Regions from separate parts of the Streptomyces sp. NPDC006283 genome, predicted to be linked through region 1. Evidence: predicted binding sites of a transcription regulator. Region 1 holds the regulator's gene; the other holds the start of a gene.

Evidence for each region. Region 1 encodes HrcA, which represses chaperone genes, less so after heat shock. Its sites were predicted from a motif close to TTNGCACTCNGNNNNNCNGAGTGCNAA; they were not measured.
Region 2: groL (chaperonin GroEL) is a predicted target of HrcA. The motif match lies at 1,906-1,932, and genes of this name have one in related genera.

The regions. Positions count from the first base shown of each region.
Region 1 covers NZ_JBEXRZ010000011.1:24,825-28,234, forward strand. Annotated here, with positions in the region: gene ABZ070_RS04365 (DUF3097 domain-containing protein) at 1-291, opposite strand, end outside; gene ABZ070_RS04370 (MBL fold metallo-hydrolase) at 317-1,048, opposite strand; gene hrcA (heat-inducible transcriptional repressor HrcA) at 1,238-2,263, shown strand; gene dnaJ (molecular chaperone DnaJ) at 2,264-3,400, shown strand.
Region 2 covers NZ_JBEXRZ010000021.1:45,227-48,636, forward strand. Annotated here, with positions in the region: gene ABZ070_RS07475 (MFS transporter) at 1-68, shown strand, start outside; gene groL (chaperonin GroEL) at 155-1,777, opposite strand; gene ABZ070_RS07485 (cold-shock protein) at 2,094-2,297, opposite strand; gene ABZ070_RS07490 (MoaD/ThiS family protein) at 2,732-3,007, opposite strand; gene thrC (threonine synthase) at 3,046-3,410, opposite strand, start outside.

The sequences.
Region 1 (3,410 bases):
CACGGCGAGGGAGCCGGAGGCCGTACGGGCCGGACGGCTCGGGGCCGTGGGCGCCGGGCGGACCAGGGTGACCACCTGGCCCTCCAGCAGGAAGCCGCGCGGCTCGAGCGGGAAGACCCGGTGCTTGCCGAAGCGGTCCTCGAGGGTGACCGTCCCCGCCTCGCAGCGGATCACCGCGCCGCAGAAGCCCGTCGACACCTCCTCGACGACCAGGTCGGGGTCCGCGGGGATCTCGGGGGCCGGCTTCGACCGCTTCCACGGCGGTGTGAGATCAGGGCTGTAACTGCGCATTCGCACGACGATACGTCCGGCTGCCCTACGACACGCCGAAACGCGCGGCCAGCGACGCCCGTTGGGCACGCACGAACGCCGCGTCCACCGCCGCCCCGTGCCCCGGCACGTACAGCGCGTCCTCGCCGCCGAGCGAGAGCAGCCGGTCGAGGGCCGCGGGCCAGCGGGACGGTAGGGCGTCCGGACCGGCCTGCGGCTCACCGGACTCCTCCACCAGGTCGCCGCAGAAGACGACTTCCGGCTCGCCTGGCACCAGCAGCGCGAGGTCGTGGCCGGAGTGGCCGGGGCCGACGTTGGCCAGCAGTACCTGGCGGCCGCCCAGCTCCAGCGTCCACTCGCCGCACACGCTGTGCTGCGGGGCCACCAGCAGGTCCGCGGCCTGCGCCGCGTCGTCCGGCGCGACCCCGTGCCGCACCGCGTCGGCGCCGATCACGTCCCGCTCACGCCGCAGGAGCGTGTCCATGCCCACGGCGCCGTAGACCTCCGCACCCGCGAAGGCCGCTGTGCCCAGCACATGGTCGAAATGGGGATGGCTCAGTGCGATGTGCGTCACCCGCCGGACCCGCCGGCCGGCGAGCAGGGCCTGCGCCTGGGCCCGTACCTCGGCGCCCTCGCGGACCGTGGAGCCGGTGTCGAAGAGCAGCACGGCGTCCTCGCCGACGACCAGACCGACGGTCGCGTCCCAGCCGGGCATACGGCGACGGCCGACTCCGTCGGCCAGCCGTTCCCAGCCGAGGTCTTCCCAACTGACGTCCATGCGGCGACGCTATCGGCATCACATTCGCATCGACCTCGGCGGGCCCCCGGCACAGCGTGTCCGACCGCACGGTCGGCCACCCTTCTACCCGCGTACCCGGCGGCCGTACACTGGCCGGGGGAATGCTGGCACTCGGGCGCGCCGAGTGCCAAGCCACACACGAGGAACCACAGCTGGAGGTGCGCACGAATGCTCAGCGAACGCAGGCTCGAGGTGCTGCGCGCCATCGTCCAGGACTATGTCGGCACCGAGGAGCCCGTCGGCTCCAAGGCCCTCACCGAGCGGCATCAGCTCGGCGTCTCCCCGGCCACCGTCCGCAACGACATGGCCGTGCTGGAGGAGGAGGGGTTCATCGCCCAGCCTCACACGAGCGCCGGCCGGATTCCCACGGACAAGGGCTACCGGCTGTTCGTCGACCGGCTGGCGGGCGTGAAGCCGCTGTCGTCGCCCGAGCGCCGCGCCATCCAGAACTTCCTGGACGGGGCGGTCGACCTCGACGACGTGGTGGGCCGCACGGTGCGCCTGCTGGCGCAGCTGACCCGGCAGGTCGCCGTCGTCCAGTACCCGTCGCTGACCCGGTCCACGGTCCGGCATGTGGAACTCCTCTCCCTCGCGCCCGCCCGACTGATGCTCGTGCTGATCACGGACACCGGCCGGGTCGAGCAGCGCATGATCGACTGCCCCGCGCCGTTCGGCGACACCTCGCTCGCGGACCTGCGGGCCCGGCTCAACAGCCGGGTCGTGGGACGCCGCTTCGCGGATGTGCCGCAACTGGTGCAGGACCTTCCCGAGTCGTTCGAGCACGAGGACCGCGGCACCGTCTCCGCGGTGCTCTCCACACTGCTCGAAACCCTGGTCGAAGAGACCGAGGAGCGGCTCGTGATCGGCGGCACCGCCAATCTGACCCGTTTCGCGCACGACTTCCCGCTGACCATCAGGCCGGTGCTGGAGGCGCTGGAGGAGCATGTGGTGCTTCTCAAGCTGCTCGGAGAGGCGAAGGAATCGGGCGGCATGGGCATGACCGTACGGATCGGTCATGAGAACGCCCACGAAGGACTCAACTCCACGTCCGTGGTCGCCGTCGGCTACGGTTCGGGCGACGAGGCAGTTGCCAAACTCGGCGTGGTCGGACCGACCCGCATGGACTACCCCGGAACGATGGGAGCGGTACGCGCAGTGGCACGTTACGTCGGACAGATCCTGGCGGAGTCGTAAGTGGCCACGGACTACTACGCCGTACTCGGCGTACGCCGCGACGCATCGCAGGACGAGATCAAGAAGGCCTTCCGCCGCCTCGCGCGCGAACTCCACCCGGATGTGAACCCGGATCCGAAGACGCAGGAGCGCTTCAAGGAGATCAACGCCGCGTACGAGGTGCTCTCGGACCCGCAGAAGAAGCAGGTCTACGACCTCGGCGGAGACCCGCTCTCGCAGGCCGGAGGCGGCGGCGCGGGCGGCTTCGGCGCGGGTGGCTTCGGAAACTTCTCCGACATCATGGACGCGTTCTTCGGTACCGCCTCGCAGCGCGGGCCCCGCTCGCGCACGCGGCGCGGCCAGGACGCGATGATCCGTCTGGAGATCGACCTCACCGAGGCCGCCTTCGGCACGACCAAGGACATCCAGGTCGACACGGCCGTCGTCTGCACCACCTGCTCGGGTGAGGGCGCGGCGCCGGGGACCTCGGCGCAGACCTGTGACATGTGCCGCGGCCGTGGCGAGGTCTCGCAGGTGACGCGGTCGTTCCTCGGCCAGGTCATGACCTCGCGGCCGTGTCCGCAGTGCCAGGGCTTCGGAACGGTCGTGCCCACCCCGTGCCCGGAGTGCGCCGGTGACGGCCGCATCCGCTCGCGGCGGACGCTGACCGTGAAGATCCCGGCCGGTGTCGACAACGGCACGCGCATCCAGCTCGCCGGCGAGGGCGAGGTCGGCCCCGGCGGCGGCCCCGCGGGGGATCTCTACGTCGAGATCCACGAGGTCGCGCACCCCGTCTTCCAGCGGCGCGGCGACGATCTGCACTGCACGGTGACGATCCCCATGACGGCGGCGGCGCTGGGCACGAAGTGCCCGCTGGAGACGCTCGACGGCATCGAGGAGGTCGACATCCGGCCGGGCACCCAGTCGGGGCAGTCGATCCCGCTGCACGGGCGCGGCATCACGCACCTGCGCGGTGGCGGGCGCGGCGACCTGATCGTGCACGTGGAGGTGACGACGCCGACGAAGCTGGATCCGGAGCAGGAGCGGCTGCTGCGGGACCTGGCGAAGCTGCGCGGCGAGGAGCGGCCGACGGGCCAGTTCCAGCCGGGGCAGCAGGGGCTGTTCTCGCGTCTGAAGGACGCGTTCAACGGGCGTTAGCCCGCGGCGC
Region 2 (3,410 bases), on a different contig from region 1:
GCCGCCACCGGCCGGCGACGACCCCGCCCCCCGCGATGCAGAAGCAGGGTGAAGGTCGGACCGCGTAAAAGCAGCCGGAAACGCCCGAGGGCGGCACCCCCTGGGAGTGGGGTGCCGCCCTCGGTCAAGGACGGTTGATCAACCTGTCGGTCGATCAGAAGTCCATGTCACCGCCCGGCATGCCGCCACCGGCAGGCGCGGCGGCCTTCTCCGGCTTGTCGGCGATGACGGCCTCGGTGGTGAGGAACAGCGCCGCGATGGAGGCCGCGTTCTGCAGGGCAGAGCGGGTCACCTTCGCGGGGTCGATGATGCCCTCGGCGATCATGTCGACGTACTCACCGGACGCGGCGTTGAGGCCGTGGCCGACGGGCAGGTTGCGCACCTTCTCGACGATGACGCCACCCTCGAGACCACCGTTGACGGCGATCTGCTTGAGCGGAGCCTCGAGCGCGAGCTTCACGGCGTTGGCGCCGGTCGCCTCGTCACCCTGGAGCTCGAGCTTCTCGAAGACCGAGGAGGCCTGGAGCAGGGCCACGCCACCACCGGCGACGATGCCCTCCTCGACGGCCGCCTTCGCGTTGCGAACGGCGTCCTCGATGCGGTGCTTGCGCTCCTTGAGCTCAACCTCGGTCGCGGCGCCGGCCTTGATGACGGCCACGCCGCCGGCCAGCTTCGCGAGGCGCTCCTGGAGCTTCTCACGGTCGTAGTCCGAGTCGCTGTTCTCGATCTCGGCGCGGATCTGGTTGACGCGACCGGCGACCTGCTCGCTGTCACCGGCACCGTCGACGATCGTGGTCTCGTCCTTGGTGATGACGACCTTGCGGGCGCGGCCCAGCAGGTCCAGGCCGGCGTTCTCGAGCTTGAGGCCGACCTCCTCGGAGATGACCGTGCCGCCCGTGAGGATGGCGATGTCGTTCAGCATGGCCTTGCGGCGGTCGCCGAAGCCCGGGGCCTTGACGGCGACGGACTTGAAGGTGCCGCGGATCTTGTTCACGACGAGCGTGGACAGGGCCTCGCCCTCGACGTCCTCGGCGATGATCAGCAGCGGCTTGCCGGACTGCATGACCTTCTCCAGCAGCGGAAGGAGGTCCTTCACGTTGCCGACCTTGGAGTTGACGATCAGGATGTACGGGTCGTCCAGGGACGCCTCCATACGCTCCATGTCGGTGGCGAAGTACGCCGAGATGTAGCCCTTGTCGAAGCGCATACCCTCGGTGAGCTCCAGCTCCAGACCGAAGGTCTGGGACTCCTCGACGGTGATGACGCCTTCCTTGCCGACCTTGTCCATGGCCTCGGCGATGAGCTCGCCGATCTGGGTGTCGGCGGCGGAGATGGAGGCGGTGGAGGCGATCTGCTCCTTGGTCTCCACGTCCTTCGCCTGCTCGAGCAGGGCGCCGGAGACGGCCTCGACGGCCTTCTCGATGCCGCGCTTCAGGGCCATCGGGTTGGCGCCGGCGGCCACGTTGCGCAGACCCTCGCGGACGAGCGCCTGGGCGAGGACGGTCGCGGTGGTCGTACCGTCACCGGCGACGTCGTCCGTCTTCTTGGCGACTTCCTTGACCAGCTCGGCGCCGATCTTCTCGTACGGGTCCTCGAGCTCGATCTCCTTGGCGATGGAAACACCATCGTTGGTGATCGTGGGGGCGCCCCACTTCTTCTCGAGGACGACGTTCCGGCCCTTGGGGCCAAGGGTGACCTTGACGGCGTCGGCGAGCTGGTTCATCCCGCGCTCGAGACCGCGCCGTGCCTCCTCGTCGAACGCGATGATCTTGGCCATGTGAAGTGGTCCTCCCGGACTGGGGTGGATTGCTTCGGATCGCATCCGGTGCCCGCGACGGACGGCCTGCGTACCCTGTGGTTCCTTGCCCCACCAGGTGTGCGGACCTCACCGACCCGATCCAAGTTCTGTCACTCTCACTGGGAGAGTGCTAACGCCAATGATTAGCACTCGACCCCCGAGAGTGCAAGCGGCTTCGAGGATGCGGACACGCGGGCGCGTCCTCGTGCACACGCACGAGGGGCCCGCCTCCCGTGACCGGGTTGCGGGCCCCTCGCGCGTGAGTGCGTCGGTGGCCGATCGCGCCTGGAACAGATCAGACGGCGAGCTTCACCATGTCCGCCTGCGGACCCTTCTGGCCCTGCGAGATCTCGAATTCGACTCGCTGACCTTCTTCAAGGGTGCGGTACCCGTCCATCTGGATCGCGCTGTAGTGGACGAAAACATCCGCACCACCGTCGACCGCGATGAAGCCGTACCCCTTCTCCGCGTTGAACCACTTGACGGTGCCCTGAGCCATGCCTAACTCCCCTATTACTGGCCCTTGCGCAGGACCGCACTTCGCGGACCTGGGTCAGACCTCACCCCAGCAGGAGGGGTGTGCGCCGGAACGCGTCGACCGCGGCTGAATGTATCCGCCCAACTGCCCTCTGCAACAGGTCAATCGGACGAGAAATCTGGGCAGGACCGAACGGCTGATTCATATGAATTCATGTAATTCCGGGGCAAGTCGGGCCCGGCAAATGACGCCTAAGAGGCAATTCGATCGCACAGTTTGGCCGCATTCTTGCGGAACTTGAAGGCATTCTCGAGCGGCCGGCGGAGGGGGCTTCCCAGACTCTATCGCGCTCAACCATGCAGAATTGCCCCCTCCGCTTCTCTCGCGGAGGGGGCAATTTCTGTAACTGCGGGTAAATCTCTGGGGATGGATCAGTCGCCCGCCCCCATATCGCGTCAGCCGCCGGCGACCGCAGGAATGATCGACACGCCCGCGCCGTCCGGCGTGGCCGTCTCCAGCCCCTGCTCGAAACGGACGTCGTCGTCGTTCACGTAGACGTTGACGAAGCGGCGCAGCTTGCCCTGGTCGTCCAGGACGCGGGCCGCGATGCCGGTGTGGTTCTTCTCCAGGTCCGCGATGACCTCGGCGAGGGTCGCACCCTCCGCCGGGACCTCGGCCTGGCCGCCCGTGTACGTACGGAGAATGGTGGGGATGCGGACGTTGACACTCATGTTCGTCACCTCTCGGCGGAGTACGGCGGGTTGCGGATTCAGTGAGCGGCCAGGCCCGCGTCGCGGAACGCGTCCAGGCTCGGGCGGATGACGGCGGTCGCCTGCGAGGTCTCCGCGACCGCGTCGAGGGTCTTGAGGCCGTCACCGGTGTTGAGGACGACGGTGGTGAGCGCCGGGTCGAGGACGCCCGCCTCGATCAACTTCTTCGTCACGCCCACGGTCACGCCACCCGCCGTCTCGGCGAAGATGCCCTCGGTGCGGGCCAGCAGCTTGATGGCGTCGACGACCTGCTCGTCGTTGACGTCCTCGACCGCGCCGCCCGTGCGGCGCGCGATGTCCAGCACGTACGGCCCGTCGGCCGGGTTGCCGATGGCGAGCGACTTGGCGATGGTGTTCGGCTTCT